DNA from 3 places in the Bradyrhizobium sp. 26S5 genome. Region 3 is predicted to be linked to each of the others. Evidence: riboswitches for the same ligand, from Rfam matches in the RefSeq annotation. Region 3 holds a riboswitch; each other region holds the start of a gene.

Region 1 (10,209 bases), 3.3 Mb from region 3:
GCGAACAGCATGAAGTCGGCTTCCCAATGACCCGGCGTCCCCCGGCCTTCGACCTCGGAGGGTCGTTCATCGATCGAGCGCCGTTGTTTAATGAAGCTGGCAGGGCTGCCGCCTGGGCGTCGCCGGCGCCCTCGTCTGAGTTTATGGCGCGGCAGCAGGCGGTGCCAGTAATCCTTCTGGGCCGTACGATGATAGATGAAACGATAGATTGACTCGTGGCTGATCATGACGCGACCATGCTCTCGCGCCAGTCGACCAGCGATCTGCTCCGGCGAATGTCCCATCGCAAGGCTTTTGCCGACGCAGTCCCGCAGGGCCGGCTGGCGCGCCAGCTTGAAGCGGCCATCCTGCCGTCGCCGACGTTCGGCCAATTGTTGAGCCCGGACAGGTTCGTAACCGCCCCTCCAGACCTTGGTAGGCCGCGAGTTGCGCTTCAGCTCCCGACTTATCGTCGACGTCGCGCGGTCAAGCGCAGACGCAATATCGTTTCGAGATTTACCGCCTGCATGCAGGCGGTAAATCTCAACGCGCTCTTCAAGGCTGAGCTGGCCATAACATTGTCCCATCGCCACAACACCCTAGAGCGTTTCACATTTTGACTGAAGCATAACCGGTGTTTGCGAAGTAGTTTGGCATTCGCGAGGCTGGATGTCCTGAACGAGGTGACCGATTTGGCGCCAAGTGTCTTCGACGGTGCGCCTCTGAGCCTGCCGCATCCAGTGTTTGATCTTGGAGAAGGCCTGTTCGATCGGGTTGAGGTCGGGCGAGTATGGCGGCAGGTACCAGAGCCTGGCGCCAGCAGCCTGGATCATCTGCCTGACAGCTTTCGACTTGTGGCTTCCGAGCTCGTCGAGAATGACGATGTCGCCTTCGCGCAGGGTTGGCAGGAGAAGGTGCTTCACATAAGCGCAGAAGCATTCGCCGTTGACCGGGCCGTCGAAGACGCAGGGTGCCGTGAGTTGGTCATGGCGGAGCGCGCCGAGGAATGTGAGGGTACGCCAGTGACCGTGCGGGGCGAAGCCGCGCAGGCGTGCGCCCTTGGGGCCCCAGCCCCGCAAAGGGGCCATGCTGGTCTTGATCCAAGGGTGAGTAGGCCGGGGATTTTCACCCCCGGCCTCTCGCAGAACGGTGCGTGAACCTCTCGGTTCACACCGCTCCCGTCAGGTGAACGTGGTCGTTCCGAAGAACTGCCAGTGTACGAACAGCTCCGCGTTATTCCGAGCCAGCTTTCGCAAGAACAGCGAAGCACCGGTTTTGTGGAGCCGGAAGCGCTTGTACTTTCGCATGATCCACGCCTTCAGCTTCTGATTGACGTAGTCGACCAGAGAGAACAGCGCTGAACGGCTGAACCGACCATAATAACCTATCCACCCCCGGAGGAGCGGATTGATCTGTTGGGCAAGCTCAGCCAGCGTCCCCGGCGTTTGCCGGGGAATGTGCAAGCTTCGGATCGTTGCTCGCATGGCCTTCAAAGCTGTCGGACTGACCGCCGGGGTGTATCCACAAAAGAATTCCTTCCGCTGTGACGTTGCCACCTGCCGCGGCCTGAACTGATATCCGAGAAAGTCAAACTTGACCCTCTGATACGTTCGCCGACGCCTGTTGTCCATGCAATAGACGATCTGCGTCTTTGTCGGGTGCATCTGAAGTCCGCACACCTCCAACCTCGCTTGAAGCTCCGCCCTAATGGCCTCTGCTTCTTGCTCGGTCCGGCAGTGCACCAGTCCGTCGTCGGCATACCGACACCAAGGGAGGTCGGGATGTGTCCGCGCCATCCAGATCAAGCACGGGCTTGCGGTGACCGCCCATGTTGCCAGGCGCAACCGAGCCGGTCGCCCGCTGCCGCTGTGACCACTTCACAACCGACGAGACCGCAACACCAAACCGCTCCGCCACAGATCGGCAGCTCTCGCCCGCTAAAACCGACGCCACCACACGCTCGCGAAGGTCCAGGGAAAGAGGTCGGGTCATGCGATGCTGGCCTCCAATCCAGTCAGCATCTTGAATCACAAACCGCCAAAAACCGGAATCCCCTCCGATTCAGTTAAGCAATGAAATGCTCTAGTTGCAGCGCCAGGCAGATGTGCTTGGCACTCAAGGGCCCACAACGATACGAAACCGCCCATCAGCGCCGGGCGTTTGGAACAGACGCCGCCGAAGTGCACGCTTTAAGCAGGCGGGCAAGATGGTAGCATTCACTCGCCGGCATGCGCGATCGCTCGTGTCGGCCGGCGCATATCGTGCTCTTCAATCGACCGGAAGATGCGGCTTCGACGCAAGTCCTGTCCTCCTCAAGCAGGTAGAGGACGCCGAGCCGTGCTAGCCTCGGCCTGAGCCGATCAATAGTTTCGAGAGAAACTGTCGAGCGGTGTTACTCAAGAGCGGTCTTACCATCAACCCGAACAAGCCGACCGCCGAGACGGCAACAGCAAAGACACCGAGGGCACTCCAAACAGCCATTTTCATTGCGAGCCGGTCTCCTTGGTTTGGTTGATATGCTTGCCTGGGCAGTATCGCCAAAAAGTGTCCGAGTGACGCCTACCAGAAATGGCTGGCATCACAGAACCACCTCGCGCCGCGTATGCTATCTTATTCGGTGGATCGTTGATTGCTTGGAGAAGGCAGCGCAGCGCGCCGTGCTTGATGAACCGGGGCCAGCTTGCATGAAAGCCGTCTGTTCGACCAAGTGGTCCTCGGTGCAAAGGCGGCGTATTCGGATTTGTCGCTGCCCACGCGGAGGGACTTTCGGGATGTCATCCGATGTCCGTGATTGTAGAGCGACTTCTGCATCGAGTATGAACGGTGGGCATGCCGCTAGGCACATTAGCAGATCGCAACATGACGCGAGGTTGACGGAATATCCCTTTTGCCGATAATTGAAGGTGTCGAGGTTCTCCGGTCTCATTAGGCCGGAGCTAAGAGGGAAGCCGGTGTCAATTCCGGCGCTGTCCCCGCAACTGTGAGTGGCGAGCTGTCCAACGAAGGCACTGAAGCCTGACGGTTTCGGGAAGACCGGACAGCAGCGCAGAGCCGCGAGCCAGGAGACCTGCCCCGCCACTATCTTCGTCCACCGGCGGGTGTCCCGGTGGTGCGCCAAGCAGCGGTCGCTCGCGCGGCTTCTTCTGCCTGCGTCCGCCATGGCCTTTGCCACCAATATGGGGTTAACGCTATGTCTCTTCTCTCTCTTCCGGTTGCCACACTCGGAACGCCACGCATCGGTCCAAGGCGAGAGCTCAAGGTTGCGCTCGAAAGTTACTGGGCCGGAAAAATCGCCGAACAGCAGTTGCTCGAGGATGCAGCTGGCCTACGTGCCGCAAATTGGGCTCGCCAGAGGTCTCTCGGTGTCACCGTGATCCCATCGAACGATTTCTCGCTGTACGACCAGGTGCTCGACACCAGTGTCATGGTTGGTGCCATCCCAGAAGTCTACGAGACGAATGCCGGATCCATTTCGCTCAAGACATACTTCGCCATGGCACGCGGGGCACAATGCGACGGTCAGGATGGGAGTTGCGGTCACCCGTCGCGTGGATATGGCGCACCCGCGCAGGAGATGACCAAATGGTTCGACACCAACTACCATTACATGGTCCCGGAATTTCACCCGGGGCAGACTTTCAGACTATCCTCTCGCAAACCAATCGAGGAGTACGAGGAAGCCAAGGCCCTTGGCTTTCAGACGCGCCCTGTCCTGATCGGGCCGGTTACATTCTTGAAGCTTGGCAAGAGTGCCGATCTTGCGTTCCAGCCACTGTCACTGCTAGATGACCTGATACCGGTCTATATTGAGCTTTTGAAGGAATTGGCCAAACGCGGGGCAAATTGGGGTCAATTCGACGAACCTTGCCTAGTCCTTGTTCTGGATGAGAGTTCGCGAAAATCCTTGGTACATGCTTATGGCCGGCTCGCAAAGGAAGGGCCGGCCATCAAGATCATGGTTGCAAGCTATTTCGGTGGCCTCTGCGACAATCTGGACGCTGCCCTGCGCCTGCCTGTTGCCGGGCTGCACGTCGATCTGGTTCGCGCGCCAGAGTTATTGAGCCAGATCATTGCGAGCGGCGAGTGACCTCGTCATGTCGCTCGGCGTCATAGACGGTCGGAATGTTTGGCGATCGAATTTGTCGGCGCTCCGCCAGCGACTGGATCCCGCGATTGCGAAGCTTGGTAAGGACCGCGTACAGATCGCCCCATCCTGCTCGCTGCTTCATGTGCCGGTCGATGTTGAACTCGAGACCGGGCTCGCCTCCGACGTCAAGAGCTGGCTTGCTTTCTCGGTTCAGAAGATGCGTGAGCTTGCGACCTTGGCGCGGGCACTCGCAGGCGACCAGAATGTTGCGAAAGCTCTTGCGGAATCGGAGTGTGCCGCAGCCGTCCGCGGGACGTCGCCGAAGATCCGAGATGCCAATGTCGTTGTCCGGCTGAGTGCGATCAACCAGGCCATGCGCCGGCGGGCCAGCCCATTTGCCAGTCGGGCCGAGATCCAACGCAAGCGCTTCGGGCTTCCAGCGTTCTCGACCACGACGATCGGATCGTTTCCTCAGACCTCAGAGGTCCGTAATACCCGGGCGGCGCATGCGCGAGGCGCGATGAGCGACGAGCAATACGACAAGTTCCTCAAGGAAGAGACGGCGCGCGCCGTACGTTGGCAGGAAGACATCGGTCTGGACGTGCTCGTCCATGGCGAGTTTGAGCGCAATGACATGGTGCAGTACTTCGGCGAGCAACTCTCCGGCTTCGCATTTACCAAAAACGGTTGGGTGCAATCCTATGGCTCGCGCTGTGTCCGGCCGCCGATCCTGTTTGGAGATGTCTCACGGCCGAAGCCGATCACGGTGGACTGGTGGCGCTATGCGCAGTCGCTAACCAAAAGGCCGATGAAGGCGATGTTGACCGGACCAGTAACGATCTTGAACTGGTCGTTTGTTCGCGAGGATATTCCCCGAAGCGAAGTCTGCCGTCAGATTGCGCTCGCAATTCGAGATGAAGTCGGCGATCTCGAGAATGCGGGTGCTTCCATGATCCAGATCGATGAGGCTGCACTACGCGAAGGCTTGCCATTGCGTAGTGCGCAGTGGACCGTTTACCTCGAGTGGGCTGGAGATTGCTTCCGCATCTGCTCATCGGGCGTCGCCGAACAAACTCAGATTCATACCCACGTGTGTTACTCAGAATTCAACGACATCATCCATGCGATTGCTGCAATGGACGCAGATGTCATCTCGATTGAGACTTCGCGCTCGAAGATGGAACTGCTCGACGCGTTCAGGAACTACAACTATCCGAACCAAATTGGCCAGGCGTGTACGACATTCATTCCCCACGCGTTCCCGAGACCGGCGAGATGAAGGAGCTCATGGCCTTGGCTCTGAAGCGGCTGCAGCGGTCGCAGCTCTGGGTCAATCCGGACTGTGGCTTGAAGACACGCAAATGGGAGGAGGTTCGCCCGGCACTTGTCAACATGGTCGCTGCGGCCCGCGAACTGCGCGCTGCACCGCTCCAATAGGCCATTGATCCTTGGTCAGGTCTTTCGTCGAGCTGATCGGCTTAAGGAGATCTCGATAGTCCCGGGAGAGCCTTGGTGAATACAAAAGGCCCGGCCGCGTTTAGCGGCCGGGCGGAAGTCGAGTCTGGGAGGAGCGACGCTGCTAGGCATCGCGGCCACTTCCATCGGCAGAGGGAGCACGGCCGACGGATCGATCTCGGCGAGGACATTCGCCGAAAATCTAAGTCCCAGTTAAGGCACAGGATGATCGTAACTCAATTATGCCCTGGTATGCGCCCAATATAGCCAAGGATTAGAAGACTACACCAAGGTTGTTGCTGATGAGGACTGTCTCAACGACTCGCTGAGTCGAGCATGGGTGGGCGATGATGTGGAGCGATCGCCATGGAAGGCAACGAGCCGCAGAACGTGGTGCGCTCTCCTGCCCGCAAACAATACGCTCAATCACCGAGACATATCAAAATCGCGCTCGCAAGGACCTCATCATCACCAATGAAATGAGCAGCTTGAGTTAGGCCAGATTCGGTCGGTCGTTGGTCAAACCGTTGTCGCCCGATTGGAATCCTCGGTTCCAACGAGTGTTTGAAATCTACGTACGGCTCGACGTAGTGGGTGTGACGACGCTTGTAGATAGCTCGGGACCGGATGCCAAATCGGCGTGCTATCAGCCCCGCGATACTCCTAACCAGAAGCCGATTTGGTGATGTTGATCTCCGATCGGAACCGGATCGGGTTGGCTTCGGTTCAAACCGCCCGACTGTGCGTAGCCTCCGACCCAGGGAGGTGCGCGTCGAACGAAGATGCGACGCTCCGGACGAGAAACTCTGCGCCATCGACTGTCAATCGGCGTTCGACTGGGACCCCCTATCGGCATCCAAAAGGGACCCCTTTGATCGGCGTGCTCTGCTGGTAGCGCTCGGGTCGTCGGAGCTGGTCGGGGTTGCGGAGACGGCGCGAGCGCGGGTTGTTTGAACATCGTCGCGGCTTTTGAATCGCCAGCTGTCGTTGCCGGTCTCGACGATGTCGCAGTGATGGGTCAATCGGTCGAGTAGCGCGGTGGTCATTTTGGCATCACCGAACACACTGGGCCATTCGCCGAACGCAAGATTGGTGGTGACAATGATGGAGGTGCGCTCGTAGAGCCGGCTGATGAGATGGAACAGGAGCTGACCGCCGGATTGCGCGAACGGCAGATAGCCCAGCTCGTCGAGAACGATGAAGTCCATGCGGGTCAGATGCTCGGCGAGCCGTCCCTGCCGACCGTTGCGGGTCTCGGTCTCGAGCCGGTTGACGAGGTCGACTACGTTGTAGAAGCGTCCTCTGGCGCCATCGCGGATGCAACTTCTGGCGATGGCAATGGCCAAGTGGGTTTTGCCTGTACCGGTGCCGCCAACCAGCACGACGTTGCGTTGTTGGGCGATGAAGCCGCCGCCAGCGAGATCATTGACGAGAGTCTGATTGATCGGCGTGCCGTCGAACTGGAAGTCGGCGATGTCCTTGGCGAGCGGCAGCTTGGCAATGGTGAGCTGGTATTTGATCGACCTGGCTTGCTTCTCGTTGATCTCGGCGTTGAGCAGGTCGCCGACAATGCGTTGAGGCTCGTGCTGGCGCTTGACGGCAGTTGCCATGATCTCGTCGAAGGCAGCCTTCATGCCGTAGAGCTTAAGTTCGCCCATGAGGTCGAAGATTTGGGTTCGTTCCATCAGATGGTCCTCCGGAGGTTGTCGTAGCGGGCACAATCGGCGATCGGTGCATGACGGAGCGTCAGTGCGGCCGGCGTCATGATGTTGGCCGGTGGGGCGGGTTCACGTTGACGGGCCAGGATATTGAGAACGACATCGGCGGAATGGACGCTGTGACTGAGCGCTTCGGCACAAGCCGCTTCCACCGCGGACAGACCGTCAGTCAGCACCGCGGTGAGGATGTCGACCATCTGCCGATTGCCATCGTCGGTGCTGGCCAGCTTGCGCCGGATCCGCTCGATCGCGGCCGGCAGCACCCAGTCTTTGAAGGGAGCACCGTTGCGCAAGGCGCCGGGTTTGCGGGCGAGCACCGGCACATAATGCCAGGGGTCGTAGACGGTATCGCCGCGGCCAAAGGATCGCGGGTGCTCGGCAACGATACGTCCATCCTGACGGATCACGATGCGATCGGCATAGGCTTGAACCTCGACCGGTCGTCCGACTGCACTGGCTGCGACCGAGTACTTGTTGTTGTCGAAGCGCACCAGGCAGGTCTTCGAGACCGATGCTGTCACCGCATGGAAGCCGTCGAAGCGGCCGGCATAGGGAACGAGTTTGGGGCGTTCGGCTTCGAACACGTCCCAGATCGTCTGATCGACCAGCTCCGGATGGCGATGAGCCTTGGCGTAGGCGATGCACTTGTCGAGCAGCCAGGCGTTTAACTCGTCGAGGTTTTTGAACCGCAGCCGCGGCGTGAAGAAGCGCTCCCGGACCAGCCCGACCTGGTTCTCGACCTGCCCCTTCTCCCAGCCCGACGCTGGCGTACAGGCGACCGGATCGACCAGATAGTGGCTGCACATCTGCAGGAAGCGGCGATTGTAGAGACGGCCTTTACCGACAAAGATCGTCTCCACCGCGGTCTTCATGTTGTCGTAGATGCCGCGGGTGCAGGTGCCTTTGAACAGGGCGAATGCCCGGTCGTGGGCGTCGAACACCATCTCCTGCGTCTCCCGCGGATAGGCCCGCACGAACAGCATGCGACTGTGACAGAGCCGAACATGAGCAGCCTTCACCATCACCGTGGTGCCGCTCAGCAGGACCACCTCGTGGCTCCAGTCGAACTGGTAGGCTTCGCCTGGTGCAAAGCTCAGCGGCACATAAGCCGACGCTGTCGAGGTGCCGCGTTCCTTGGTCCACCGTCGGGCGTATCGACGAACCGCATCATAGCCGCCGGCATAACCCAGGCCGCGGAGTTCCTCGAATAGCCGGATCAGCGTCAGCCGTTCCCGCGCCGCCTTGCTCTCATTCCCTGCCAGCAACCGATCAAGCTCGGCACTCCAGGCACCCATCTTCGGGAGCGGCTGCGTCTCGCGCTCGTACCGGAACTCCGTCGCTTGAGAACGAATGACCTTGCGAACCACCTTCCGCGATACGCCAAGTTCTCGGCAGATCGCCTTGATCGGACGACCATCAACAAAGTAGGCGCGACGGATCTTACCAATCGTCTCCACCACCAGCATCCCAACCTCGGCTTCCATGACTCGATGGAAGCCACTGTGGACCCTTATCCCGGGGTCCCGATTGGATGCCGATCACCCCGAAACGGGGTCCTTATTCCATGCCGAAACACAATCGACCACGGAAAGTCGACCGTCGTCCAGTACGGCAACTCCATCTGCGATCAGGTTGGCGAGTCGAGAACGATCGACGACGGCCAGGCTCGGATCCTTGCCGTAACGACGGCATGTCTCGCAAAGATCGACTGCCAAGCCGCACATGAGTCGCTCGATGATTTCGGCGCGGAAGCGATCGTCGTCGGCCAGCAAATAGCCCTTCATCGTGGCCAGCCGTTCCTCGGCGATGCGAGCAAGGTAGTCCTTTATCGACACAGCGTTCGCGACGAACCCTTGTTGCATCTGGCCAATGGCGCTGGCGCCGAGTCCAAGGAGGGTGTCCGCCGAATCATCCGTATAACCTTGAAAGTTGCGCCTCAACCTGCCTTCCTGCCGTGCCAGGGCGAGATTGTCGTCCGGCAGGGCGAAGTGATCGATGCCGATGCGTACATATCCAGCGTCGACCAAAGCTTGCGCGATCGTTTCCGATTGGAGGTGTCGCTCGACGCTGTCGGGCAGAGTGGATCCATCGATCTTGCGTTGATGCTTCTTAAGGAAAGGAACGTGCGCGTAGCCAAACACCGAGAACCGATCCGGATGCAGTGCGAGGCATTTGGAGAGAGTGTCGAGGCAGGAAACGACGGTCTGCTGGGGCAGCCCATAGAGCAGGTCGAAATTAATCCGGCCGATGCCGGCGCGGTGTAGACGATCGACCGATACTGCGGTCTGTTCGAAGCTCTGCAGACGGCCAATGGCCCGTTGAACAACCGGATCGAGGCTTTGGACACCTAGGCTCGCCCTGTTGACCCCGCAATAGCCTAGCGCCTCGGCCATCGGCTCGGTCAATATGCGTGGATCGATCTCTACGGCGATCTCGGCATCAGGCAAAATTGCGAACGAATAGCGCAACGAGGCGACCAGATCAGCAAACGTTTCAGGTGTCATGATCGTCGGCGTGCCGCCGCCGAAGTGGACATGGGAGACCGGTTGTCGTCGACCGATGGTTTCTCCAATGAGGTAGGCTTCAGTTCGCAGTGCGGTTGCATAGGTCGCGAGCGGCTCCTGGCGTTTCATGACAGATGTGTGGCAGCCGCAGTACCAGCACATGCTTCGGCAAAATGGCACGTGCACGTAAATCGAGGCGGACTGCTGGCCGCCTAACGACTTGAGCCACGCTTGATAGTCGGATTCGCTAACTGACGCCGAGAAATGGGGAGCCGTCGGATAGCTGGTGTAGCGTGGCAGGGAGTGCTGCCCGTAGGATTTTGCCAAGTCGGGTCGCATTCTTCTTCTCTGGGTCCAAATCGCAGTTACGCCGGATAGGTTTTTACGCTGCGTCAGTTTAATGGTGGCTGATGGCAGTGGCGAGTCTGAAGCCAAATTGGTAGGGCATGCCCACGGCGTATATCGT
Region 2 (10,209 bases), 3.4 Mb from region 3:
GGGTGGTGCTGCGCCACATCGTACCGCCTCGCCCGCGCTGCCGGGGGAGCCCTATTCGCCATATCTGGACGCAGGCCGTCACTATTCGCCGTACTTGGATGCTCGGCACCCTTATTCGCCGTACCTGGATATAGCGCAACCCTATTCGCCAGGCTTGCGTTGGGAGGATGATTCGCATGCGCCGGCTGCGCTCGGTGCAGATCCAGCACCAGAACCGTCCCCGCATCACCTCTCGCAGCAGACGATCGCTCAGGCGATCGAGGCGCATCCTGATTTCGACCAAGATTTGCTATGGCAGGATATGGATAAAAATCCCTCGCACGCCGGCCATCCTCCGCCGGCCCCTCTCACGCCCGGCCTTCGCACGCCGGACCATCTCAGGCTCGGCCTTCCGAAGTTGTACCGCCAGAACTTTCCGAGTTCCGTATGCGGGACGGACGTCTCGCCAATCTGCAAATTGCAACGATTGTGATCGCCTTTTCGAAGTCTGCCGCACCGAAGCAACTCAGCACAAGATCAGACTTCACTTTCGTACATCAGCCCCGTGGGCGGGTGTTCCCCATTATGATTTTCGAGCGGCGTGGATGATGCCGCTTGAGGTCCGCTGTGCCGCCGGAAGCCGCAGCAGAGGACTTCCGCGAACCTCCAAGATGTATGAACGGACGCATGCTGTTCCGGCTGCCTACATACGGCCGAAAGCCGCCCACACCCCGTCCTCGCCGTCCCCCAGCTGCCTCGGCTCGCCGCCTTGGAGTACTCCGTGGCGCGCTGCTCGAAGAAATTGGCGTGCTCGACGCCATTGAGAATCTCGACGAGCCAAGGCAGCGGATGCGGCTTGAGCTGCGTGAACCCATCCTCCTCCGCCTTGAAGAAGCCGAAAACCGGGGCAATCCGGAGTTGGGTCAGTCGCCAGTCGGCGACATAACGGACGTAGGCGTGGATCTGCTCAGGACGCATGCCCTCGATCTTGCCCAGGCCAAAGGCGAGATCGACGAAGTTCTCCTCCAGCTTTACCATCGTTCTGGCGACATCGACGATGTCGTCACGGACCGAGCGCGTCACGGCGCCGGTCTCGCGGTGCCATTCGTGAAACAGCTTGATGACGCCCTCGCAGTGGAGACTCTCGTCGCGCACCGACCAGCTTACGATCTGTCCCATGCCGTTCATCTTGTTGTGGCGCGGAAAATTGAGCAGCATAGCGAAGCTCGCGAACAACGCCATGCCTTCGGTAAAGGCGCCGAACATAGCCAGGGTGCGCGCGACATCGGCCACGGTGTCAACGCCGAACTCGTGCATGTAGTCCGCCTTGGCGCGCATTTGCGCATAGCTGCGAAATGCCTCGAACTCGGTCTTGGGCATGCCGAGCGTCTTGAGCAGCAGCGCATAGGCGTTGATGTGGACCGTCTCCATGTTCGTGAAGGCCGCCATCATCATCTGGACGGTGAGCGGCTGGAAAATCGGGATGTATCGCTTGAGATAATTGTCACCGACCTCGATGTCCGACTGAGTAAAGAAGCGAAAGATCTGGGTGAGCAGCGCGCGCTCGCTGGCGGTGACGCGGTCCGACGCCCAGTCCTTGAGGTCGTTGCCGAGCGGCACCTCCTCGGCCATCCAATGCGTCTGCTGCTGACGCTTCCAGAACTCGTAGGCCCAAGCGTAGCGATCAACGTCATAGCTGCCCATCGAGTCAAGGAGACCAACGCGTCCCTTGCCGATCAGCGTGCGCGGATCGACACACGAGAGATCGATCATTGACATGCGAGGCACTCCTCATAATCGGTGCGCTGCGCAGGCAGCTGCCGCGGCGCGGCCTCGTCATCGTCGACGATCTTGCCGGCGAACGCCGCGCGCGAGATCGATTTTGAACGGCAGTGATAAAGGCTCTTCACCCCACGCTTCCACGCCGTCCAGTGCAGCATGTGGAGATCCCACTTATCGACCTCGGCCGGCAGATAGAGGTTGATTGACTGACTCTGGCAGATGAATGCGGCCCGGTCGCCTGCAAGCTCGACGATCCAGCGCTGGTCGACCTCGAAAGCGGTGCGAAACACCGCTTTCTCGTGTTCCGACAGAATGTCGGAATGGGCGACCGACCCCTCCTGCGCAATGATCGACTGCCAGGTCACCGGGGTGTCGGCGCCCTTGGCGATCAGTACCCTGGTCAGATGAGGATTACGTACCGAGATGGCACCAGACAACGTCTTGTGGGTGTAGATGTTGGCCGGGATCGGCTCGATGCATGCGCTGGTGCCGCCGCAGATGATGCTGATCGAAGCAGTCGGCGCGATCGCGATCTTCTGGCTGAAGCGCTCCATCACGCCACGTTCCAGGGCGTCCGGGCACGGGCCACGCTCGCGAGCAAGGGCGACGGATGCCGCGTCGGCATCACCCCGGATCTTCTGAAACATCTTTAGATTGAATGATTTCGCCAAGCCACTCTCCATTGGAATGCCATTCGCCTGGAGGAACGAGTGGAAGCCCATGACGCCAAGTCCGACGGAGCGCTCGCGCAGGGCGGCGTAGCGGGCCCGCTTCATACCCTCCGGCGCCGTCGTGATGAAGTGGGTGAGCACGTTGTCGAGGAAGCGCATGACGTCCTCGATGAAGCCGGGTTCCTCATTCCATTGGTCCCGAGTCTCGAGGTTGAGCGATGACAGACAGCACACCGCGGTGCGCTCCTCGCCGCGATGGTCGATGCCGGTCGGGAGCGTAATCTCGCTGCACAGGTTGGAGGTCGAGACCTTGAGACCGAGCTCGCGCTGGTGCTTGGGAAGCGCGCGATTCACAGTGTCGATGAACAAGAGATAAGGCTCGCCTGTCTGCAACCGGTTCTCAAGAATGCGTTGCCATAGCTGTCGCGCGTCGATCTCGCGGACGACCTCGTTCGTCTTCGGGCTGCGCAGAGCGAACGCGGTGCCGGCGCCCACGGCACGCATGAGCTCGTCGGTGAGGTTGATGCCGTGATGCAGGTTGAGGCTCTTGCGGTTGAAGTCGCCGGACGCCTTGCGGATCTCGAGAAACTCCTCGATCTCGGGATGCTGGATATCGAGATAGACCGCCGCCGAGCCGCGCCGCAACGAGCCCTGGCCGATCGCCAGCGTCAGGCCGTCCATGACGTGGATGAACGGGATGACGCCTGAGCTGACGCCGCCCTTCACCTTCTCTCCGATCGAGCGAACATTGCCCCAGTACGTGCCGATACCGCCCCCGTTGGAGGCAAGCCACACGTTTTCGTCCCAGGTGCCAACGATGCCTTCGAGCGAGTCCGACACCGAGTTAAGGAAGCACGAGATTGGCAGGCCGCGCGTGGTGCCGCCATTGGACAGCACCGGCGTGGCTGGCATGAACCACAGCCGAGACATCGCGTCATAGAGACGTTGGGCGTGCGCAACATCGTCCGCGAAGGCACAGGACACCCGCGCGAACATGTCCTGGACGCTTTCGCCGACGAGCAGAACGATCGGCGCGTTAGCTTGCCGAACGCGGTCAGCAGGCCGTCGCGCGATCGATCGAGCGTGAGATCGGACGGCTTTGGCAATGGCGCGAGAGGCCGCGGCAGCGGAGGCGATGACGGCGGCGGCACAACACACCGCTGAGGCGCGGCAGACTTTGGCCGCGCCGGCCACGGCCGCACACTCGGCCACTCAATTAGATGACCATGCTGATTGAAATCGTAAGACGGCGACATCGGCAACCCCGCGATGTTAGGGGGTGAAGCCACGCGCACGACTTGCGAGGAGACGGGTCAAACGTCCCAGGCTGCAAGCGACGCACGGGGCACCCCGCCCGAGGACGTTCTATTCTGTCGCGGCCGGTCTCCTGGCTCGCGGGTCGCTGCGGCTGTCGGCCTTCCCGGTGCTGTCGCGGCCAGTGACCATTATGACAACCGCTCGCCGCTTACAGTTGCGGGGGCAGCCCCGGAATAGCCGTTACCGGCGCACCGGGTTCTCTCTTAGCTTCCACCCTACTAGATGCAGAATGGAAGACCGTGGCAGATCTACATACAGACGCCGCGCGTCGAGATTCGTCAAGGCTTGTGGCAGGGGAGTCGAGACGCAGGACGCCACGTCCGCTCCGGGTCCGGGCCCGCAACGCTGTGTTCGAGCAAATGCCCCCCCCTGCTTCGGCCCATTCTGTGAAAAGAGTGGCAGCATTTTGATTTCGATGCTCCGTCGCGATGACGGGTGCCTATGCGAGTCCGCGTTGGATAGGAATCCGTTCGGCGAAGGTTCTGGGCGATGCTGGCGAGGGATAATCTCATGACGCGCAACGTTTGGCTTGCAATTCAAAGCGGTCGAGAATGCGATCGAGCTGCGCCAGCAAGGTGTTGCTCTTCTTGTGGAACTGGCGTGAGGTGCGTCCTGCCATGATCGTGCGATCTCGGTGGCTTGCCGCGCGCGCCAGATCGAGCGCGATAGCTCCACAAATGCTTGTGGTACCACTGAGCCTTCAACGCGCAACAGTCGCCGTCGCGCTTGCTGACGTGGCCAAGTGTTTTGGCGCCATGATTTACCAGAGCTCCGATCGCAGTAATGACCGTGCCGGCACAACGGTTGTCCTCACTTGCGTGGTCATGGATGAAGCCGCCAAGGAGGCTCGATCTTAGTCAGCTTTTCGCAAGCTGTCCCTGCTAGCATGAAGCGGATAGGTCATCTCGCGGCGACGCCGCTATCCGGGTGTTACGACATGAACGCAGCCGATATTAATGCAACAGCGCCGCAGGTTGGCGCCCCCTCCGACACCGCCGAGAGCGGCGGCGATGACACGCGTGCAGCGCTACTGCGCCGAGCATTCGAAAAGGCTCTCGTTTCCGTCGCCACGCAAGTCATAAGCGATTCCCAGTCGGATATGGATGAGGCCATGAGCGAGCTTGATGATGGGTGAGCCGAAGCTCGGCGCCACATAGAGATACAGCCCGCGTAGTAATCGAATCGAAGACGTGCCAAGTGAAACTTGGCACGTGCCACCAATTAGATGCGCATTCAATGATCTCAGATCCGAGCTGCGAGCGGGTCCCGCGAATCCGAATGCACCGGGATCTTTTTGGCGGCGGGCTGCTGCGATTTCCTTTTAACGTCCCTAGCAGCTTACTTTGACGGGAATGGCGATGCTCAAAGCCCATAGCGCCTCCGGCTTCCTGAGAAGCTGATGGATGTTCGGGGGGCGCAAGGGTTCACGCCCGGCTTCGGAGGCTAAAGACAGGCAGAGCTCAACGCGAGGCAGGGCTTGTGCTTTTGAGCCGAGGGTAGATCGCGCCATCGAGGCAGCCCTCAATCCAATTTGCGATCTTGACGGGATTTTCACTGCGACGCTTGCGTCGGCATGACTTTGACATGCAGACAAACCTGAGAGCACCGTTCCTGTGCAGCGCCTCCATCGCCGACAACGGGCGGGAACGCGCCACAGCAATTCTGGCCGGGTAGCCGGGCCTGGAGGCCCTCCGCCCGTTTGTCGGGGCGAAGGCTGCGATTGCCGAGACAATCTGACTGTTACCGTCGATCCTGAATCGATAGATCGCCAAGCTGCCCTTCTCGCGGCCGTTTGGCGAAAATGAAAGGCGGGCGCTAGCGCCCGCTTCCACGAGTTTCCGACACGCCCCGGGATCGGGCCTCATGCCGGCTGTGCATGGCGATGGAAAATGCGCTGGAACATGCTCTCGTGCATCATCGTCTTGAAATCCGGTGGCGCATCCGGGTTCTCATTGTGGTTGATCACCGCCTGCGTCACCTTGCGTCCGGAGTTGTCAACCCACCCCTGAGTTGTCTCATGGATTGTCTGAGCGCCATCGGACGTCAGCTGATCAAGCGTCCGCCCAGCATTAGACTGCGTGACCTTCAGATTGTTCTTCCCATCCTTGTCGTCACCGAGCCCCTCCACAACCATGGCATTGTCGCCGTTGGTGATGGTGAGCTTCGAGGAGATGGTTTTTCCTTTGCCATAATCGACCGTGTCCACCGTGATCTTCGTGCCGTCGTCGAGCTGGAAGGTCATACCTTTCTTGAAGTCGAAATCGTCCTTGCCGTCGCCATTAGCATCGACGTGAGGATCGCCGTGGATCCTCGAGACATGGCCGGTCTGGTTGTTCCTAACGGTCCAGGTGCCGTCCTTCTCATCGGCTGTGATCGTATACTTATCACCAAGGTTGATCGTCGCCTTGCCGTCCTTGACCTCGTGCGACCACACTGGCGCTGGCTGAGATGACGGCGCTGGCTGAGATGACGGCGCTGGCGCCTGAGCGACGGCAAGCGGAACCATCGCAAGAGGTGGCGGTGGAGGAGGAACGAAGAACACGGGTGTTGCAGTGGCAGGCGTTGCGCTTGCAGACTGGTAGCTGCCCGGCGCGCGACCCTGTTCGCCGGCATCGATACTCGCCTGATTCACCACGCCGCCGGCGCCATCGACCCAGCCTTGGCCGCTCTCATGGATCGCCTGGGCACCATCGGGTGTCAGCTCATCAAGAGTCATGCCAGCATTGGACTGAGTCACCCTCAGATTGTTTTTGCCATCCTTGTCGTCGCCGAGCCCCTCCACAACCATCGCGTTGTGACCGTTCGTAATGGTCAACTTTGAGGAGATGGCCTCACCATTACCGTAGTCGACATTATTGACGGTAATCTTGGTCCCATCGTCGAGCTGGAAGGTCATATCTTTCTTGAAGTCGAAGTCATCCTTGCCATCCCCGTCCGCGTCAACATGGGGATCGCCATGGATCTTCGTGACATGGCCGGTCTGGTTGTTGCGAACGGTCCAGGTGCCATCCTTCTCATCGGCCGTGATCGTATATTTGTCGCCGAGGTTGATCGTGGCCTTACCATCCTTGACCTCATGCGTCCATACCGGATCGACGGAAGGCTCCAAACCCGAACTTTGCTGGCTCAACAGCATGGAAGGAGGAGGCGGCGGCGCCATCATGTACATGGGAGCAGCCACAACTGGAGCGACGACCACCGGAGCGACAACGACGGCAGCACCTGCCGGCAGGTACTGGTAGGCACCCGCCGGGGCATACTGCCCCAACAGCGCGCCGAAAGCGGGGCTGGCAACCACCCCGTCAGACCCCACTCCATTCACCGTCGAATCGAGTGCGCCGACCACGGGGAGACCGGCCACGGGAAGATACGCCATTTAGTTCACTCCTGTTGCATCGAAGAAAGCGGTAAAATTGCGAGCGTTGCGCTCAATCAACTAGGAACCATTTTAGAACGCACCCCTGCCCGATGGGGAGCGAATGGATGCTTCTCGCTGCCGGCGCCGGCAACCCTGATGAGCCCCACCCCCTCCTCTCGTCGGTTTGGCACGAGCATGTCGCACACATCCAAGTCCCAAGACTGTACCAGCAGTACCTGTCGAAAAGCTGACGACAACAAACCATCGACTGAACATCACAGCCCTCGTCAGCAGACACGGGCTGGGGATCGCATGATTGCTCGCAGCCGCCTTCCACGACAGGCCACCTTTAGGGAATATCCACGCTCGCCGATCACCGGTAACATGCAGTCTCGCAGCCGACGATCGACTGTCCGATGTCAGCTACACTGAGCAGGCCCTGTTCCTTGCGAGGCCTCAATAAGCGACGAGGTCTCACCGCGAAGCCGCCAGTCGCCCCGTCGGACCAGCCCCCCCCCCCCCCCCCCCCCCCCCCCCCCCCCGTCGCGCGCTATCGATGCAATCTCTAAGTGCCAGCGATCACACCATCAGTCTCTGCAGCAACGCTCACCGACAAACGCAACAACCCGGCCGTAGGCCCAGCGACCGGGCCTGATCGCCGGACCACGCACACCCGTCAGAGCTTCGCTGCAAGCTTCACCAGACCAACGAATTGCGCCTGACGCGCAGGCACGTTCGCCGCGCCGATATCGGCTCGGCGTCAGGATGATCATACGCGCGGCCAGGGAGGCAAATGAAGCTTGCAAGCTGTCAGCAGGTGATGAGCTTCTGCAAAGTGCCGCCCAATGTTCTGGAACGCGAGACTCGTCAGCTTCTCGAAAGGTAGCACTCCTAGCATGAGGCCGCTGAACTGTAGGCGAGGAGTCGTCTATTGAGCGTAACAAGACGAGCATAGGAGAAGTCGATGATTGGAGAAATGATCGGAAGCGCTGCCGGCGGACGGTTGGGCGGACCTGCCGGAGCTGCGATTGGTTCCGCCGTGGGCGGGGCCCTTGATCACGCCTTTGGAAAGGTGATCCACAAGCTGGGGTCCGAAGATAGTCACCCCGACAAAGCTGCCGACAACAAGAACGCTGAAGCGAGCAACGTACAGCCCAAGACCGATGGTCTCGGCAAGAACGCAGAGCTGAGCCTGAGCAGTCTGGGGGGCGAGCACGTCTTTCTTTCTATTCCTGCCATCGTATCATCGGCCCGCCCGACGTAGCAGGCCACAACTACGACACACGACAAAGAAAGGTGAATAGACATGGCGGTTAATAGTGTTGGCGGTAACGGTGCCGCTCCTGCTACTCAGCAGACCCAGGATGCCGGTTTCCAGAACCAGATGGCTGAGTTCGAGCGTGTTAGCCAAAAAGTTCAGGCCCAGGCCGTGGCAATGCGCAGAATTACGACCGAGCTCTCTTCCGAGAAGAAGGTCGCCGACGAACGCGTCCAGTAAATCTGCAAGGCGGTTGGCTCACCGAGTCGCTACCGTGTCCGCGCAGTGAATGACGAACTCTGCAAGAGCCGTGCGGCGAACTGCCGTACGGCTTGTCTCGTTATTCAGGAGATGATCCGTGAGCGAATCGATTTCTCTCGAGTTTGAGGTCTTATCGGGACTCTATGCCGGGCTTAGGGGCAAAACCGCTATTGGGGCCAGCCTCATCGGCAGCGGCCTCGATGCCGATTTGATCTTCTTTGAACAAGGGCTCGAACCGCGCCACCTTCGCATCACCCCGCATACCAATTCGATCGAGATCGAGGCCCTTGCAGCCAATATCAGACTGGACGGCCGCGAGAATATGCCCCCAGGCGAGCGCGTTAGTGTTCCTCTTCCTGCCGTCGTTCATGTCGGCGCCATGTCCATTCGCTGGTCGACGCAAGATTTGCCGCAAGGTGGCTCAAGCAACCGCTCTTTTATCTGGATCGTGGTGCTCAGCCTCGTCTTGCTCAGCTCCATGGCGATCGGCGCCGTCTCGCCCATATTCGCCCCTGACGATAACGCAGTGCCGCCGAGCACAGACGCATCGCCTGTGGCCGACATTGCCGCCAAACCAGCCATCAATCGTCTGGATGCGAAGGCCGCTGATGCAACTGCCGAATTGCTGCGGCAGGAGGTTGAACGAGGGGGCCTTCTTAATATCAAGGTCGGTTCGGGGCACGGCGTCGTGACCGCGGAAGGAACCGTAACCCCAGCCCTTGGCGCAAAATGGCAGGAAATCCAGCAATGGTTTGATCATCAAACCAACGGAACTCCTGCCCTTGTGAACGCGGTCACCGTCAAGGACGAAAAGGCGCCGCCCTCAATCTCGGTCCAAGCGGTTTGGCGCGGAAGCGAACGTTATCTTCTTATCGGCGGCCAGAAGTATTTCGTGGGAGCGCTGCTGAGCAATGGATGGACCGTCGATCGAATCGAGGATGGACGAGTGCTGCTCAGTCGGAACGGCCGCTTCGCTGCACTTCCCTATTAATGTTTTCGCCCTGCAGGAAGAAAGGAGAAGCCTATGGCCCGACTGCCCCAGCACCCTGTAGGGTCCGGCCCCTTGTCGCAGGGGTATGACGCGGGGGAGCATGCATCGGTCAACGGCCCGACCACCCCGAAAGCCGACCACATCGAAGTCGCGGGCGCTCATGCAGATGGCGCCACGAAACAGGCGTCGTGGCGAGACGCATCCGCTCAGGATCTGACAATTGATCCTGCGAGCGAAGCCGCGCTCGAGGTCGGCCCGATCGATGCAATCTCGCGCGTCACTCTCTTCGAGAGGGCTGCTGGCGCAAATGAAATCGACCCCCGCGCTGTACTTGCCTCACTTTATGGCCACAATCTGTCACAAGGCCTGCTCTCCTTCGTCATTCCACGCCTGCGTCATCCGGACGTGCTGCGCGCAGACAGGCATGGTGCTCTTCTGGAGCGCTTAACGCAAACGCTGGAATCAACGCCAGACGACAAGACGGCCGGCGAATGCTTGGCGATCCTGCAGCAAGAACTGCGGCGGTTCCTTCTGCTCCGGCAAAATCAGAACAGCTTGATCAAGGGCTAGCCATGATCGAATCGGATCGAGT
Region 3 (10,209 bases):
TGGATTCCTTGGTCGCGATGTCGATCAGCCTGTCTTCAGGCCAGCCGACGGTCTCCGGCGGTTGGACCGGGATCACCATGTAGCGGGTATCGGCCGTCGTATCCCAGACGCGGATCTCGATTTCGGGCGGCAGATCGAGGCCCATTTCCCGCAGCACCGTGCGTGACTCGCGGACCGCGCGGGCGCGGTAATCGAGATCCTTGTACCAGTCGGGCGGCAGTCCGATGATAGTGAAGGCGGTGCAGGAGCACAGCGTGCAGACGATGACGTTGTGAACGGTCTCGGTGTTCTCAAGCGCCACCAGATGGCGATGATGCGCCGGCATGCTCAGACCTAGTTCGGTGACGGCATCCTTGCCATTCGCAAACAGCCGCTGACGGAAGGCGGGATCGGTCCACGCTTTGGCGACGACCCGGCCGCCATTGCGCGGCACCCATTCCTCTTCGGCTGCATGGGTCATGGTCTCGATGAAAGGCTTGGGCTCCATGCCCCGCTGTTCGAAGACGGCTTCGATCGCGGCGACCCGGTTCTCGACGGGGGCAACTTGCGACGGGCGGGATTGGGTATTCATGGGGCTTGCCTCCGACCAACGTCCGAAACGACGACCAAGATTGACACAATGGACACGCCCTTACCAGCTTCCGGACAGGCAAGCTGGCGGGCAAACTAACGCGGGTTTCCACAATCGCGCAGAAGTGTTCGTAATTCCCGTATCGGCGGAAAGACCTCCTGATTCCAGTCGGCGCCTTGTTCGTCGAACGCGGCTTGCTCCATCTCAACGATTTCGCAATCCTCGGCGAAAACGCGATCGGTGAACCAGGCGAGGACCGGCCACGCCAGATCGAGCACTCCGGGAATTTTGGGCTTACGCACCGACAGCACGATAAAGGTCCGGTTGCGGCGCTGTTCGGCATCGACTGGCGTGTACCCCAGCCACACGCTCAAAACTGGCTTGTCGTCGCGGGTCCACATGCGGAGCGTCTGATAGGGGTAATCCGTCCGCACCGTCATGAGGTCACGCGCCGTGCGGGCGCTGCCGCGCAGGCTCCCGACAATCACCGTCTCGCCGAGCGGCGGCTTCTGATCCGGACGAGCGAAGCTGTAGTCGACCTCCATCCAACCGTCGCCCTTGCGGCTAGCAAGGTAGCGCGGCGTGACCTTGCCTGTGGTGCGGCGGTGCAGGAACTGATGGTTCATGTCCATCAGGTTCTCGTGCATGAACGTGTAGTGGCAGCGGACAATCTTGCCGAACCGGCGGCTCTTGTACCCCGGCTCGGCAGCGTGCCCGATCTGTGCGAGCGGATCGGCCGCCGGCGCGGTGCCCGGCCAGACGAAAATGATGCCATTGCTCTCGAAGCAGGGATACGACCTGACGCCGTTGGGCAGCTTGCCCTCGCCGAGATAGGGGACATCGACGCATTGGCCCGAGCCGTCGTAGCGCCAGCCGTGATAGCAGCAGCGTACGGTGCAGCCATCAACGGTACCTTTCGAGAGCGGCACCTGACGGTGCGCGCACCGGTCTTCCAGCGCAAACACATCGCCTTCGACCGGGCGAACCAGCACGATGGGCTCGCCTGCAAAATGCCCAGCGAAAGTCCTGCCGGGCTTTAGTTCATGCGACCACGCGATTGGATACCAATAATCCGGATGGGATCCGACTTTTCGGAGGTCGGAATGCGAGCGGGATGCGGTCGCCTCAACGCTGAGATTTCCAACTGTCATTGCCTGATCAAGCGGCTCCTGTCGGCCCGAGGTGCATGGTCATGATCTGCTCGGGTGTCTGGGTGACTTCGACACGCTCGGCGTCGCCGCCGACGAAGGCGAGGATGGTTCGCTCGCCGTCATGCCACATGCTGCCGACAAGGGCGATGTTGATGTGGACGGGCTTGTTCGTCTCGTGTCGCGTACATTCGATCCAGAAGCGCATCGATGACCTCAATGAAATGATGGAGCGCGCGATGTATCCGCGCGCTCCGGGAGCATGCCTCAGGAGGCGTGCCGCATTTCGCGTGCGGCCGCCACCATGTTGACGAGGGCAGGGCGCACCTCTTCCCATTTGCGGGTTTTTAGGCCGCAATCCGGATTGATCCAGAGCTGGGAGTCGGTCAGCCGCTTGCGCGCGAGCGAGAGCAGCTCGGCCATTTCGCTGACCTCCGGAACGCGGGGCGAATGGATGTCGTAGACGCCGGGCCCGATCTCGTTCGGATACTTGTAGGTCTTGAAAGCGTCCAGCAGTTCCATCTTGGAACGCGACGTCTCGATCGAGATCACGTCCGCATCCATGGCGCCAATCGCGTCAATGATGTCATTGAACTCCGAGTAGCACATGTGGGTGTGGATCTGGGTCTCGTCGGTCACGCCGGTCGAGCAGATGCGGAAGCTTTCGACGGCCCAGTCGAGATAGGTTTTCCATTCCGACTTCCGCAGCGGCAGGCCCTCGCGCAGGGCAGCCTCGTCGATCTGGATCATCTTGGCACCGGCCTTTTCGAGGTCAGTCACTTCGTCGCGGATCGCGAGCGCGATCTGCCGGCACGCCTCGCTGCGCGGAATGTCGTCGCGGACGAACGACCAGTTCAGGATGGTCACCGGTCCGGTGAGCATGGCCTTCATTGGCTTCTGGGTCAGCGACTGCGCGTAACGCCACCATTCGACCGTCATCGGCTTGGGGCGGGAAACATCCCCGAAAAGGATCGGCGGGCGGACATAACGTGAGCCGTACGACTGGACCCAGCCGTGCTTGGTGAAGGTGAAGCCCGACAATTGCTCGCCGAAATACTGCACCATGTCGTTGCGCTCGAATTCGCCATGCACCAGCACGTCGAGGCCAATTTCCTCCTGCCAACGTACGGCGCGGGCGGTTTCTTCCTTGAGGAATTGCTCGTACTGCGCATCGCTCATCGCGCCCTTGCCATGGGCGGCCCGCGCATTGCGGACTTCCGTGGTCTGCGGGAACGAGCCGATCGTCGTGGTTGGGAACGCTGGCAGCCCGAACCGCGCGCGCTGCAATCCAGATCGCTTCGTGAAGACGTTCTGGCGCCGGCGCATGGCGTCGTCGATCGCCATCATCCGCTTCGCCACGTCGGCATTGTGAATCTTCGGCGACGTCTCGCGCGAGCGAGCCGCGGCGTCCGATGCTGCCAGCGCGTCGGCGACCTTGTCCCGGCCGCCGGCGAGCGCCGTGCCCAGCGTGGCCAGTTCGGCGATCTTCTGCACCGAGAAGGCAAGCCAGCTCTTCACGTCCGGATCGAGGCTGGTTTCCTGTTCGAGGTCGATCGGGACATGCAGCAGCGAACAGGAGGGCGCGATCTGCACCCGGTCCAGGCCGAGCTTCGCGACCGCCGGTTCCAGCCGCTTCAGCAAGGCGGAAAGGTTGGAGCGCCAGATATTGCGCCCGTCGATCGCACCGAGCGACAGGGTCATTCCCTTCGGTGCGGCGCTGACGATCTTGTCGAGTTGCTCCGGCGCGCGCACAAGGTCGATGTGAAGTCCGGCGACCGGCAGCGATAGCGCGGTATCGGCGTTGTCGCCCAGGCTGCCGAAATAGCTGGCGAGCATGATCTTCAGGCCCGGCACCATTTCCGCCAAGAGCGCGTAAGTCATTTGAAGCGCGCCCTGGGTCTCGCGGTCTGCGTCCAGCACCAGGCACGGTTCGTCGATCTGCACCCATTCGCAGCCTTCGGCGACGAGTTGCTGCAAAACCTTGACGTAAACCGGCAGCAGGACTGGCAGCAGCGATAGCGGGTTCAGCGCCGCGTCCTTGCTCTTGCCAAGCCTGAGGAAGGTCACCGGTCCGAGCAGGACGGGCCGGGTTTTGTAGCCGAGCGCCTTGGCCTCCCGATATTCATCGACCGCCTTGGAGGAGGATAGCTTGAAGATCTGGCCAGCGCTGAATTCGGGCACCATGTAGTGGTAATTGGTATCGAACCACTTGGTCATTTCCTGCGCAGGCACGCCGTGTGAAGAGCCGTGCGCGTGATGCGCATGACCGCAGCTTTCATCGTGTTCGGAGCCCTGCGCGCCGCGGGCCATCGCGAAATAGGTCGCCAGCGACACATCGCCGCCTTTCCAGCCGTACACTTCCGGAATGGCGCCGACCATCACGCTGGTGTCGAGCACCTGGTCGTAGAATGAAAAATCATTAGACGGGATGACGCTAACGCCGAGGGACTTTTGGCGGGCCCAGTTGGCGGCGCGCAGGCCGACGGCCGTTTCACGCAGCGCCCGCTCGCTGGATTTGCCGGACCAGAAGCTTTCGAGCGCCAACTTGAGTTCGCGGCGCGGTCCTATACGCGGTGTTCCAAGTGTTGCGACGGGAAGTGAAGAAATAGACATGGCTTACCCCGATGTTGGGGGCGTGGGCCACGTGACACGTCTGGACTCCGGGCAAAAGGTGGCGCGCGGGGTCGCAACCGCACCACCGAGACACCCCGCCCGAGTACGTTCTGTTGTCGAGGCAGGTCTCCTGGCTCACGGGTCAGTGCTGTTGTCCGGTCTTCCCAAGACCCTCGCGGGCCTCAGTGACTTTGTTGGACAACAACTCACCGCTTACAGTTGCGGGGGCAGCGCCGGCTTTCAACCGGCTTCCCTCTTAGCTCCGGGCCAAACGAGCCCGCAGAACCACGACAGCACTGGAGTTAAGGTCAAGTCCGGCCGCAGTCAATGACCGTGACTGGAAACACCTTGGTATTGCTCAATCGCCCGTTACCGGCTTGTCCTCAAACCCCTAGAATTGGGTTCCGATTTCAATCGGTTCGCGGCCCTGACGGCGCCGGTGCTGGTTGGTGTCCCGGAGCGAACAGCGTCGGAAAGAAGGGCTATCTAGAGCCCGCGACCCGCTGCGGCATGCCTTCGGGAATAATGGTCTGGACGATGGAAGCATCGAGGGCCTCGTAATTGTGCAGTCCAATCGTTGCGTATAGTTCCGCTCGCGTCTGCATCCGATCGACTGCCTTGTGCGTGCCGCCGTCACGCGCGATCGCGGCGTAAAGCTGTTCCTGCGCCTTGTTGGCGATCCGAAGCGACGACACCGGCCAGATCACCATCGAATAGCCCATCTCCTCGAATTCGGAAGCGGTGAAGAAGGGCGTCTTGCCGAACTCGGTCATGTTGGCGAGCAGGGGGACGCCCGGCATCCGCTTGGCGAACGCGCGGAACATCTCGGCCGTATTGAGCGCCTCCGGGAAAATCGCGTCTGCACCGGCCTCCATATAGAGCTTGGCCCGGGCGACCGCACCATCGAGCCCTTCGCTCGCGGCCGCATCGGTTCGCGCAAGAATGACGAGATCACGCCGCGCCTTGGCGGCAGCGGCCACCTTGGCCGCCATGTCGTGCGCATCCGCCAGCTTCTTGTCGTTGAGGTGGCCGCACTTCTTGGGGAGGAGCTGATCTTCGATATGGACCGCGCCGGCACCGGCTTCCTCGAAGACGCGCACCATGTGCATGACGTTGAGGGCTTCGCCATAGCCGGTATCGCCGTCCACCAGCAGCGGCAGACCCGACGCACGGGCGATCTGGCGGATGAAGAACGCGACTTCGTCTACGGTGATGATTCCGAGGTCGGGCAATCCCATCGACGCCGTCATGGCCGCACCCGAGAGATACAGCCCCTCGAAACCCGCCGTCTTGGCCTGAATGGCCGACATGCCGTTGTGGGTGCCGGGCAGGCGAAGAATGCCCGGGCGCCTCAGCAACGCGCGAAAGCGGCTGCCGGCGGTTTCACGCGGAAGTTCTTCTGCGACGAGATAGGGCACGTGTTTCTCCTTACGCCGCACGGACCGATGCAGGCGGCAAGTCGCGCGCCTCCAGCGGGACATAGCTGCGGTTCTCGGGGCCGACATAGTTGGCGGCCGGCCGGATGATCTTGTTGTCGATCCGCTGTTCGATGACGTGAGCCGCCCAACCCGAAGTGCGTGAGATCACGAACAGCGGCGTGAACATCGCGGTCGGCACACCCATCGCGTGGTAGGAGACCGCGCTGAACCAGTCGAGGTTGGCGAACATCCGCTTCGCGTTGGCCATCACGGTCTCGATGCGATCGGCAATCTCGAACATGCGTATGCTGCCGGCCTCGACGCTGAGGTCACGGGCGACCTGCTTGATCACCTTGTTGCGGGGATCGGAGATCGTATAGACGGGGTGCCCGAACCCGATCACGACTTCCTTGGCCTCGATCCGGCGGCGGATGTCCGCTTCGGCTTCGTTGGGGGTGGCGTAGCGCTTCTGGACCTCGAAGGCGACTTCGTTGGCGCCGCCATGCTTCGGCCCACGCAACGCACCGATCGCGCCGGTTACCGCCGAATACAGGTCCGCGCCGGTACCGGCGATCGAGCGCGCCGTGAAGGTCGAAGCGTTGAATTCGTGCTCGGCATAGAGATTGAGCGAGGTGTGCATCGCGCGTTCATGCGAAGCTGACGGCGGCTTGCCGTGCAGCAGGTGCAGGACGTGCGCCCCGATCGAATCGTCGTCGGTCTCGACCTCGATACGGCGGCCGTTGTGGGCGTAGTGGTGCCAGTACAGCAACATCGAGCCGAGCGAGGCCATCAGGCGATCGGCGATGTCGCGCGCGCCTGGCGTGTTGTGGTCATGACTCTCCGGCAGCACGCAACCGAGTGCCGAGACGCCGGAGCGCATGACGTCCATTGGATGGGCTGCGGCCGGCAATTGTTCCAGCGTGTTGAGTACCGCGCGCGGGAGGCCACGCAGCGCCTTCAGCTTGGCCTTGTAGTTGGCGAGTTCGGCGCGGGTCGGCAGGCTGCCGTGCACCAGCAGATGGGCAATCTCCTCGAATTCGCAGACGCCGGCGACATCAAGGATGTCGTAACCGCGATAGTGCAGGTCGTTGCCGCTGCGGCCGACGCTGCAAAGAGCCGTGTTGCCGGCGACGACGCCGGAGAGGGCGACGGATTTCTTGGGCGCGGGTTTCACGTCAGTCATGGTATCCTCCCTATGATCCTGCCGCGCGTCGTGCCGCGGTCTGTGTATCCGGTTTCCAGTCGAAGATTCCGTGGCTGGCCGGGGTGCCCAACTTTGAGGCGTCGACCGTGAAGGTCAGCTCAGACAGTTCGCCGGCGCGCAGCGACGGCAGCCGCTCGACGGCGGCGAGGAAGCGATCCTGCTCGGCGGTTGCGATCACGCCTTCCGCCAAGGTACGGAACTTGCGGATGTAGTCAGGCCGCTTGAACGGGCGCGCGCCCAGCGGATGCGCGTCGGCAACCGCGAGTTCGTCGCTGACGGTCGAACCGCCTTTCAGCCTGACGACGACGCGCCCGCCGAAAGCCTTCTCCTTGGGATCGTGGCTGTGATAGCGCCGGGTCCACTCGGGGTCCTCGACGGTCGAAATCTTGTGCCAGAGCTCGACCGTCGACGGACGGGCCGCACGCTCGGGCGCGTAGGACTTTTCGTGGTGCCAGCAGCCGTCTTCGAGCGCGACCGCGAAGATGTACATGATCGAATGGTCGAGCGTTTCGCGGCTCGCTTTCGGGTCCATCTTCTGCGGATCGTTGGCGCCGGTGCCGATCACGTAATGGGTGTGATGACTGGTGTGGATGACGATGCTTTCGATCGCAGCGAGATTGCCGATCTTTGGCCCCATCCGCCGCGCCAGGTCGATCAGCGCTTGGCTCTGGTACTCCGCCGAATGCTCCTTGGTATAGGTGTCGAGGATGGCGCGCTTCAGTTCGCCCTTTTGCGGCAGCGGCACGGTGTACGAGGCGGATGGACCCGAGAGCAGCCAGGCGATGAAGCCGTCTTCGCCTTCCCATGCCGGCGACGGGGCGCCTTCCCCGCGCATGACGCGATCGACAGCCTCGATCGCCATCTTGCCGGCGAACGCCGGGGCAAAAGCTTTCCAGCTCGAAATCTCGCCCTTGCGCGACTGACGGGTGGTCGTGGTGACGTGTAACGCTTGCTGCACGGCTTGGTAGATCGTCTCGGTCGAAAGGCCGAGCAGGGCGCCGATTCCGGCGGCCGCCGACGGGCCGAGATGGGCGATATGATCGATCTTGTGCTCGTGCAGGCAGATGCCCTTCACCAGATCGACCTGGATTTCATACGCCGCAGCCAGTCCGCGCAGCAGATCTTCCCCCGAGGCACCACAGTGCTGGCCGACGGCGAGCACGGGTGGAATGTTGTCGCCGGGATGCGAATAGTCGGCGGCCAGGAAGGTGTCGTGGAAATCCAGCTCGCGGACGGCGACGCCGTTGGCCCACGCCGCCCATTCCGGCGAATATTTCTGGCTGCTCGGTAGGCCGAAGATGGTCGCGCCGGGCTGCCGCGGATGCGCCTCCGCCTGGGCACGGGCGCTGACGACTGGGTGCCGCGCGATCGAAGCAGCCGCAACCGCGGCGTTGTCGATGATGCGATTGCCGATCATGTCGATGACGGGGTCTTCGATCCGGACCGGATCGGAAGCGACGGACGCGATCTTCCACGCCAGTTGATCGGCGCAGGCTAGATGTTCGGCGGACTTGTAGGTACGGACCTTGTGGTGCTTCACGAAACGGCTTCCTCTGACGTGTGGTGGCTTGTTGACTCGATTGCGGCGGGACGCCCGTTGGCGTCTACGGCAACCATCTCGAACGTTCCCCGAATGACGGATTGGCGCTGGCCGCTCATCAGGTTTTCACGGACCATCTCGACCGCGACCGTCATCGAACTTCTGCCGACGCGATCGACGCGCGCAATCAGCTCGATCAATTCGCCGACCCGGATCGGCTCGTGGAATTCGATCTTGTCGGACGTGGCCATGACGACGTTTCGGCGGGCGTGACGGGTGGCGGCGACGAACGCGGCCTTGCCCATCAGGCTCAAAGCGTTGCCGCCGAACAACGTGCCATAGTGATTGGCGAGGTCGGGAAACACGATTTCGACAAATCGGGTTTCGCCCGAGGGGCTGGTCTTCACAGCATGTGCCAGCATGGGACAATCCAAAGGGCTTGCTATTCGGTGGCGACTTCGCAATATCTGCAAACTCCTTCGCTTGAAAATGGCTGAAAAAGTGTAGTTTTGCGTAGGTTTTCTCTTCGGTTTGCAAAGTTTGCAAAGGCGCCGTGATGAAAAAGACCTTCATGGGTGTGCGGCTGAAACGCCTGCGGGAAGAACGCCGACTTACCCAGGCTGCCCTCGCGGACAAGCTCGGCATCTCGCTGAGCTATCTGAACCAGATGGAGAATAACCAAAGGCCGCTGACGCTTCCGGTCTTGCTCGCGCTGAACTCGGCCTTCGGTCTCGATCTCCAGATGTTTGCCGAAGGCGACGAAGCGCGGTTGATGTCCGACCTCAAGGAAGTGCTGTCAGACCCATCCCTCGGCGAGACCATCGCCACCGCTGAAGTCCGGGAAATTGCGCTCAACATGCCAGCGGTCGGCCGCGCCCTGGTCGGGCTGCATCGCAGATCGCGCCAGGCGGTAGAGCAGGCCGCCGCGCTGGCGGCGCGCCTTGGGGAAGACAGGCAAGCGGATGCCGCCATGCTGCCCTCGACGGCATTCGAGGAGGTCCGCGACTTCTTTTACGCCAATCACAACTACATCGCCGAGCTGGACGAGACCGCCGAGCAGATTGCCCTCAAGATCAACCTGAAGGCAGGGCAGGCGGCATCGGCACTCGCTTCTCACCTCGAAAGCGACTTTGGCGTGCGTATCGTGCTCGACGGCGTGGATGATATCGCCGCCGGTACGCAGAGATGGTTCGACGGCCAGACGAAGACCCTACATCTGTCTCGGCGCCTCCATCCGGGACAACAGGCGTTCCAGTTGGGCACGCAGATTGCGATGTTGTCGTTCGATCGCGAGCTTCAGGCACTAGTCGACAAGGCCGGCCTGACCAGCAAGGAAGCGCGGGGCCTTGCTCGCATCGGCCTGGCCAACTATTTCGCCGGCGCGCTCGTGCTGCCTTATGCGCTATTTCTCGAACAGGCAGAGCAAAGGCGTTACGACGTCGAACTTCTGACGCAACAATTCGACGTCGGATTTGAGACGATCTGCCATCGGTTGAGCACGTTGCAGCGTCCCAGCGCGCGCGGCGTTCCTTTCTTCTTCATTCGGGTCGATCGCGCAGGCAACATCTCAAAGCGTCAGTCCGCGACTGACTTCCACTTCTCTCGTGTAGGCGGGACGTGCCCGCTTTGGAACGTCTACGAGGCGTTCGCCAACCCCGGAAGGATACTCACGCAGTTGGCGCGGATGCCCGACGAACGGACGTATCTTTGGATCG

Evidence for each region. Region 3 has a riboswitch for cobalamin ahead of metE (5-methyltetrahydropteroyltriglutamate--homocysteine S-methyltransferase). Riboswitches for the same ligand answer to the same signal wherever they lie in the genome.
Region 1: it holds a riboswitch for cobalamin, as region 3 does, so the genes downstream of both, metE (5-methyltetrahydropteroyltriglutamate--homocysteine S-methyltransferase) here and metE (5-methyltetrahydropteroyltriglutamate--homocysteine S-methyltransferase) in region 3, are expected to answer to the same signal.
Region 2: it holds a riboswitch for cobalamin, as region 3 does, so the genes downstream of both, V5279_RS06780 (ribonucleoside-diphosphate reductase subunit alpha) here and metE (5-methyltetrahydropteroyltriglutamate--homocysteine S-methyltransferase) in region 3, are expected to answer to the same signal.

The regions. Positions count from the first base shown of each region.
Region 1 is NZ_CP145948.1:1,511,499-1,521,707, reverse strand. It holds partial or broken gene V5279_RS07195 (IS30 family transposase) at 1-566, opposite strand, end outside; partial or broken gene V5279_RS07190 (IS630 family transposase) at 589-1,082, opposite strand; gene V5279_RS07185 (group II intron maturase-specific domain-containing protein) at 1,161-1,775, opposite strand; partial or broken gene V5279_RS07180 (helix-turn-helix domain-containing protein) at 1,780-1,971, opposite strand; cobalamin riboswitch at 2,872-3,068, shown strand; partial or broken gene metE (5-methyltetrahydropteroyltriglutamate--homocysteine S-methyltransferase) at 3,170-5,503, shown strand; gene istB (IS21-like element helper ATPase IstB) at 6,343-7,206, opposite strand; gene istA (IS21 family transposase) at 7,206-8,705, opposite strand; gene hemN (oxygen-independent coproporphyrinogen III oxidase) at 8,778-10,082, opposite strand.
Region 2 is NZ_CP145948.1:1,413,625-1,423,833, reverse strand. It holds gene V5279_RS06790 (hypothetical protein) at 1-472, shown strand, start outside; gene V5279_RS06785 (ribonucleotide-diphosphate reductase subunit beta) at 517-1,758, opposite strand; gene V5279_RS06780 (ribonucleoside-diphosphate reductase subunit alpha) at 1,749-3,428, opposite strand; cobalamin riboswitch at 3,793-4,006, opposite strand; gene V5279_RS06775 (hypothetical protein) at 4,687-4,884, shown strand; gene V5279_RS06770 (DUF1521 domain-containing protein) at 5,611-7,125, opposite strand; gene V5279_RS06765 (hypothetical protein) at 8,072-8,371, shown strand; gene V5279_RS06760 (hypothetical protein) at 8,414-8,605, shown strand; gene V5279_RS06755 (SctD/MshK family protein) at 8,724-9,617, shown strand; gene V5279_RS06750 (hypothetical protein) at 9,651-10,187, shown strand; gene V5279_RS06745 (tetratricopeptide repeat protein) at 10,190-10,209, shown strand, end outside.
Region 3 is NZ_CP145948.1:4,813,588-4,823,796, forward strand. It holds gene V5279_RS22310 (nitrile hydratase subunit alpha) at 1-571, opposite strand, end outside; gene V5279_RS22315 (aromatic ring-hydroxylating dioxygenase subunit alpha) at 667-1,722, opposite strand; gene V5279_RS22320 (hypothetical protein) at 1,730-1,927, opposite strand; gene metE (5-methyltetrahydropteroyltriglutamate--homocysteine S-methyltransferase) at 1,987-4,332, opposite strand; cobalamin riboswitch at 4,436-4,637, opposite strand; gene prpB (methylisocitrate lyase) at 4,815-5,750, opposite strand; gene prpC (bifunctional 2-methylcitrate synthase/citrate synthase) at 5,761-6,933, opposite strand; gene V5279_RS22340 (MmgE/PrpD family protein) at 6,944-8,494, opposite strand; gene V5279_RS22345 (acyl-CoA thioesterase) at 8,491-8,916, opposite strand; gene V5279_RS22350 (short-chain fatty acyl-CoA regulator family protein) at 9,051-10,209, shown strand, end outside.